DNA from 2 places in the Methylobacterium sp. WL9 genome. Region 1 is predicted to be linked to the other one. Evidence: riboswitches for the same ligand, from Rfam matches in the RefSeq annotation. Region 1 holds a riboswitch; the other holds the start of a gene.

Region 1 (3,403 bases):
ATGCCGGCTTCTTCCATGGCGAGGACGTCGGCGCGCAGGTCCTGCGTGATCTTCATCGAGCAGAATTTGGGGCCGCACATCGAGCAGAAATGGGCGACCTTGTGGGCGTCCTTCGGCAGGGTCTCGTCGTGGTAGGCGCGGGCGGTATCCGGATCGAGGCCGAGATTGAACTGGTCCTCCCAGCGGAAGTCGAACCGGGCCTTCGAGAGGGCGTCGTCACGCAGCTGCGCGGCCGGGTGGCCCTTGGCGAGGTCGGCGGCGTGGGCGGCAATCTTGTAGGTGATGACTCCGGTCTTCACGTCGTCGCGGTTCGGCAGGCCGAGATGCTCTTTCGGCGTGACGTAGCAGAGCATGGCGCAACCGAACCAGCCGATCATCGCCGCGCCGATGCCGGATGTGATGTGGTCGTAGCCCGGTGCGATGTCGGTGGTCAGCGGGCCGAGGGTGTAGAACGGCGCCTCGCCGCATTCGGTGAGCTGCTTCTCCATGTTGATCTTGACCTTGTGCATCGGCACATGGCCGGGACCCTCGATCATGACCTGGCAGCCCTTGTCCCAGGCGATCTTGGTGAGCTCGCCCAGCGTCTCCAGCTCTGCGAACTGCGCCGCATCGTTGGCGTCGGCGATCGAGCCGGGGCGCAGGCCGTCGCCGAGCGAGAACGACACGTCGTAGGCCCGCATGATGTCGCAGATCTCGTCGAAGCGCTCGTAGAGGAACGATTCGCGGTGCCCGGCGAGGCACCAGCGCGCCATGATCGAGCCGCCGCGCGAGACGATCCCGGTGGTGCGCCGCGCCGTCAGCGGCACGTGCGCCAACCGGACGCCGGCATGGATCGTGAAGTAGTCGATGCCCTGCTCGGCCTGCTCGATCAGCGTGTCCTTGAAGACCTCCCAGTCGAGCTTGAGCGGATCGCCGCCGACCTTCTCCAGCGCCTGGTAGATCGGCACGGTGCCGATCGGGACCGGCGAGTTGCGCACGATCCACGACCGGATGTTGTGGATGTTGCGGCCGGTCGAAAGGTCCATGACCGTGTCTGCGCCCCAGCGGGTCGCCCAGACCAGTTTCTCGACTTCGTCGGCGGCCGACGACGTGACGGCCGAGTTGCCGATGTTGGCGTTGATCTTCACCAGGAAGTTGCGGCCGATCGCCATCGGCTCGAGTTCGAGGTGGTTGATGTTGGCCGGAATGATCGCGCGGCCGCGGGCGATCTCTTCGCGGACGAATTCGGGCGTGATGAAGGGCGGGACCGAGGCGCCGAAGCTCTCGCCGTCGGCGAGCGCCTCGTGGGCGCGCTCCAGCATCTGATCGCGGCAGGCGTTCTCGCGATGCGCGACGTAGATCATCTCCTCGGTGACGATGCCGGCGCGGGCGAACTCGTATTGCGTCACGCGCTGGCCGGGCTCGGCCCGGCGGATCACCCGCTCGGCGGGGCAGGGGGCGACGAGCTTGTCCTCGGAGGCGAAGCCGTTGTCTTCGGGCTTCACCGCGCGCGGCGTGACGGTGGCGTAGCCGCGCTTAGCGATCCAGGCCTCGCGCACCGGCGGCAGGCCGGCTTCGAGATCGATGCGGATGTCGGTCTCGGTATAGGGGCCGGACGGATCGTAGACCCGGACCGAGGGCTCGTTCGGATCGCTCAGCACGATCTCGCGGAACGGCACCGTGATGTCGTCGCGGCCGGGAACGGTGGCGTAGACCTTGCGCGAGCCCTGGATGGGGCCGGTGGTGACGCTGGCGGGCGTACCGTTCGGAAGGTCCTTGGGACGGACGGGTGCGTTCATCGTGTGTCGCTCCTGGCGTTGGAGACGACCCGCGCGGCGGCGACGATACGGCAAGAAGGGCGGCGCGCTGTCGAGCGCCGGCCGTCTGTTCCCGTCCCTCCGCCGGTACGAGCCGGATCAGGTTCAAGGGTCAGGGCGACGCGCCCAATCTCAGCCCCCATCGGGGCTCCCCTCGGAACGGTTCCAGAGTCGGAGTCCGGGCGCGTTTTGTCAATGCGGACGGTGAGAGCTGGATGTCGAGGTCGTCCGGCTAAACGGCATTTCCCCCGGCCTCGAGATGACGATGCCGGGACGGCCCCTCAGTCCATGCACATCTTGAAGTAGATCTGCCGGATCTCTTCCATGGCCTGAAACCCCTCGGCGCGCGGGTTCAGAAGCTCCGGCCCGTCCGGAACCCGGCCGAAGAACGCGTTGGACAGATCGACCACGAAACCCCGCTCGCCCGAATAGAGGCCGTCCCGATTCTTCACGTTGACCGATCCGCAGATCCACGAGCCCTCGGCTTTGCGCAGGGACGTCACCTTCGGAGCGAGCTCCTCGAACCGCTGCCCGATCAGGTCGAGGACGATGCGCGCGTTCGCCTTGCCGATGGCCGTATCCGAGCCGTCTTCCACGACCTGTGCATGGGACGCGAGGGGCGTCACCAACGCAGAAAGCGCCAGGACATGAAGCGAAACCGCCAAAGCCGTCGCAGTTCTATGGCGATCGATTCGAGGACACATCGGCGTAAGTCTCTCGAACCTCATTTGCCCGACGTCTTGACGATCCGGCCTTTGGGGGCTGACGGGTTGGATTCGGCGATCAGGATGTCGAGCGACAGGCGCACGATCTCTACCGCGCTCACGCCTTTGCTATCCGCCTCGGCCTGAACTTCGGCTTGCTCTGCCGGACTCATGCCGTCGAACAGCGCCTGCGCGACCCCGGCGGATGCGTCCTTGTGATGTTCGCCCATCGTCATCGTCCCTAAGAATTCTTATTATAGACTTACAGAATAGAGCATCCTCTCGTCTCCACTCTGCTGTCGAGATCTCCTACCACAGCCGCATCAACCGGTAACCCGTCACCACGTCTTGCGGCGAGAAGCCGAAACTGGCGGTGATGGTGAGGCCGGCTCCGAAGATCGCGCGGGTGAAGGCACCCGAGAGCAGAAACAGCCCGGTGATGACGAGGCCGCTATAGCGGCCGATCTGGTCGCCGGCCTCGCGCGCGCCGTCGGGGATCCACGGCCGGATGATGCCGTAGCCGTCGAGGCCGGGGATCGGCAGCAGGTTCAGGACGATCGCGGTGGCCTGATAGAGCGCCGAGACGGCGAGCACCGCGCGGATCGTGTCGGCATCCTCGCTCGCGAGACCGTAGAGCAGCACCAGGAACACCAGGAAGGCGAGATTCATGGCCGGGCCGGCCAGCGAGACCGCCGACTGCCACATGGGCGACCGCAGCAGATCGCGGTTCACGAACACCGCGCCGCCGGGAAAGCCGATGCCGCCGAGGATCGTGAACAGTACCGGCAGGACGATCGAGGTCAGCGGATCGATGTAGAGGCGCGGATCGAGCGTCAGGTAGCCGGTGCCGGCGATCGCGTGGTCGCCGCCCTTCCAGGCGACGAAGGCGTGGCCGAACTCGTG
Region 2 (3,403 bases), on a different contig from region 1:
GCGAGCTCAGCGGTCATGATCGCGTCGCGGGCGGTCTCGCAACCCGCCGTGTTGGGCAGGAAGCGCTTGCCCTTGAGCTTCTGGAAGGTGTCCGAGCCGTGGCCCTGCAGCGAGACGCGGCGGATCGAGGCGGTGACGACCTCGGCGCCGGAAGCGCGCACGGAATCCGCCATGATGCCTTGGCTCGGGTAGCCGGCCGTGCCGATGAACAGCCGCGAGGCGAGTTTCTGGCCCGCGATCTCGAGGAGATCGTCGCCGGCTTGCGCTGCGAGATTCGTATCGTGATGGGCCATGGAAGAACCCTTCTTTCCTGCGTTCAGCCACCCTGCATGGCGCGGACGATCTCGATGCGGTCGCCCTCGCTCAGCGGGGTTTCGGCCCAATCCGTCCTGCGCACGACCCGGCCGTTGAGGGCGATGGCGATGCCTTCCGCCGGCAGAGCCCGTTCCTCGGCCTCGATCGCGAACAAGGCCGCGACGTTCCCGGCCTCGTGCTCGCGCGGCTCGCCGTTGACGATCAACTTCATGCGCCGGCCCTCTGGCGGCGCTCGTCTTCCGCCTGCACGAACCGCGCGAGGCCGAAGCCGCGGCAGACATCCGGCAGCGTCCCTGTCTCCACCAAATCGACCACTGCGTCGGCGGTCGCCGGGGCCAGGAGATAGCCGTTGCGGTGGTGGCCGGTGGCGATGACGAGGCCGTTCGGCAGGGCATCGACGATGGGGGCGTCGTCGTCGGAGGTTGGGCGGAATCCGCTCCAGACAGCCTCGACCTCCATCTCCTCGACACCCGGCAGAACCTGGCGCGCACCCTCCAACAGGGCGAAGAGTCCGCCCGCGGTGACGCCGTCGCGAAAGCCGCAATCCTCCACCGTGGCGCCGACGATGAGGGAGCCATCTCCTTTCGGGGCCATGTGAATCTGCTCTGTCCAGACCATGTGCGCCAGGGTGCCGGTGCGCTTCGTCGTCTTCAGCGCGAGGGACTGTCCCTTGATCGGCCGCACCGGCAGAATGAGCCCATTCGGCAGCAGACCGCCCTGCCCGCTCCAGGCACCGGTAGCGAGGATCACGGTGTCGGCTGCGATGCTGCCTTGGCTCGTCACGATGCCTGACGTGCGTTCGCCGCGATAGGCGACGTGATCGACGGCGAGACCCTCGACGATGCCGACCCCGGCCGCGTCGCAGGCCCGCACCAGCGCCTGCATGACGAGCCGCGGATCGACCTGGGCATCGCGCGGGCAGAAGATCCCAGCGGTCACGTTCGGCCGCAGCAGCGGTTCGCGGGTGCGGACCTGCGGGCCGGAGAGCCATTCGGCGGCGACGCCCGAGCGGCGCTGGAGATCGTGGCGGAAGCGGAGCCGTTCGACCTCGTCGCGGCCGATGGCGAGCACCAGGGTGCCCTCCTCCCGGTAATCGATGCCGACGCCCGACGCCTGCTGCAACGCATCGCGAAACGCGGGCCAGCGGCGGAGGCTGTCGAGCGCCAGCGGCAGGAGCAGGTCGGAGCCGGGCTCGTGCTCGGCGGCCGGCGCCAGCATGCCGGTGGCGGCGAGGCTCGCCCCGGCGCCGACGGTGTCGCGCTCGATCACCGTGACGGAGCGGCCGGTGCCCGCGAGCCGCCAGGCGATCGACAGGCCGATCAACCCGCCGCCGACCACGACGACATCGGCGTGCTCCGGCAGCGCGGCCGGGCGCGGACGCAGGCCGGAATCGCGTCGAAGACCGATCGGGGATGTCAGGACAGCCGACACGAGGCCTCCACGGTTGCCCGCAAGGAATGGTGCCGCGCGCTTCGGTGAAGCTGGGGCATCTGTCGAAAAAGACACCCGCGGTCCAATCCCTACGCCGGTATGAGCCGGATCAGGTTCGAAGGATTTCCGCGCTGCCGTGAGGCGACTAGCGGTGTCTCAGCCCCTTGTCGGGGATCTCCCTGGAATGCTGCTGATGTGGGCCGGGATGCAGGAGAGGTCAATCCCCGCGCCGATCGTCGCGCTTCTTAAAATCCGTGCGGTTCCGGCGAGATCTACGTGGAGGCCGTGGCGATCCCGGGCGGCCGTCTCGGCACGGGCCTGCTCGGGATGTCGTTCCTGTCGCGGTTGCGGAATTTCAGCGTGGCCGGCGCGCGGATCACGCTACGGGGGTAGCGAGCCGACAGCGCGGATCAGACCAGGGTGGGCAGCAGACTGACCCACGACGTAGCATTCAATGTCGAAGAGGTCAGAACAAGCAGCCTTTATAGGCGTGTTCGCTCTCACCGAATGTAGCGCCTCCCAATACAGCTTTTGGCTGACGGGCGCGGTTACGCTTTAATCCACACTGCGGACCCCTCGTTCGGGTAGCCGAACCACATCATCATCCGCACCAGATGCGACCCTGTCGTACTGTGTGCAGACTGACGCTCCGAAGAGAATCAATCCGCGTCCTGCGCCAGCGCCGCCGCGATCACCATGCCCGGCGGTGAGCCGCGATCGGCGCCCTGGCCGAGCGAGGCCTTGGCCGGCCTCTTCCGGCCCGGCCGGTAGACCTCCATCGGCTCCGAAAATCCGTCGAGGCCGTGCTCGCCAAGGGATTCCGGGTCGCCCCAGAGGAAATCGACGAACGGCTTCGACATCAGAAGTGGCTCGCCCAGCGTCCGGTTCAACCGCGAGAGGCGGCTGGCGAGGTTCACGTCGCGGCCGATCACGGTGAAGTCGAGCCGGGTGCCCGACCCGACATTGCCGTAAGCGGCCTCGCCGTGGTGGAGCGCGATGCCCGCCGCCACCGGCTTGCCGCCGAAGCGGTCGAGGGCGTTGGCCTCGGCCAGCGCCTCGAGCGCACCCTGCGCCGCCGTCAGCGCGCCCTTGGCCGCGCCGCCGAGGTCGTCGCCGGGTTCGCGGAAGATCGCGAGCAGGCCGTCGCCGAGATATTTCAGGACCTCGCCGCCCTCGCGCTCGATCGCCGGCACGAGGCAATCGAAGAAATGGTTGAGGAGCTCGACCGCTTCCTCGGGTGTCAGGTCGGCCGAGAGGCGGGTGTAGTCGCGCATGTCGGCGAACAGGATCGCCGAGCGGATGCGCTTCACCTGTCCGCGCCGAATGTCGCCCGAGAGAATCGCCCGGTGTGGCTCGTCGCCGACATAGATCCGAAGCACCTGGTCGAGTTGCTTGTTGACGATCCGCATCTCCATCACCGCGGCCAGCGCCGGCATGATGAAGCGCAGGATCGCGATGTCCTCGTCGGCGAATCCGTCCTTCGCCCGGGTTGCGAGGGTGAGGCCGTTATGGGTGCCGTTGGTAAAGAACACCGGCACGACGACGTAGGCCGTGTAGCCCTCGGCCTTCAGCTCCGGGATGATCGAGAACAATCCGTCATCGGTCTCGGCCAGATCGAGGATCAGCCACTCGCCGCTCTGGTGGACGGCGTGGAACG

What was found. A riboswitch is a leader RNA that binds a small molecule or an ion and turns the genes downstream of it on or off. The one in region 1 is predicted to bind thiamine pyrophosphate.
Region 2: linked by a shared signal. The riboswitch ahead of thiO (glycine oxidase ThiO) and the one ahead of thiC (phosphomethylpyrimidine synthase ThiC) in region 1 are both predicted to bind thiamine pyrophosphate.

What each region holds. Positions count from the first base shown of each region.
Region 1 covers NZ_VRVE01000032.1:35,846-39,248, reverse strand. Annotated here, with positions in the region: gene thiC (phosphomethylpyrimidine synthase ThiC) at 1-1,778, opposite strand, end outside; TPP riboswitch at 1,856-1,961, opposite strand; gene FV217_RS11680 (hypothetical protein) at 2,078-2,422, opposite strand; gene FV217_RS11675 (hypothetical protein) at 2,521-2,730, opposite strand; gene FV217_RS22860 (site-2 protease family protein) at 2,810-3,403, opposite strand, start outside.
Region 2 covers NZ_VRVE01000008.1:48,795-52,197, forward strand. Annotated here, with positions in the region: gene FV217_RS05360 (thiazole synthase) at 1-293, opposite strand, end outside; gene thiS (sulfur carrier protein ThiS) at 317-526, opposite strand; gene thiO (glycine oxidase ThiO) at 523-1,746, opposite strand; TPP riboswitch at 1,815-1,936, opposite strand; gene FV217_RS05380 (adenylate/guanylate cyclase domain-containing protein) at 2,406-3,403, opposite strand, start outside.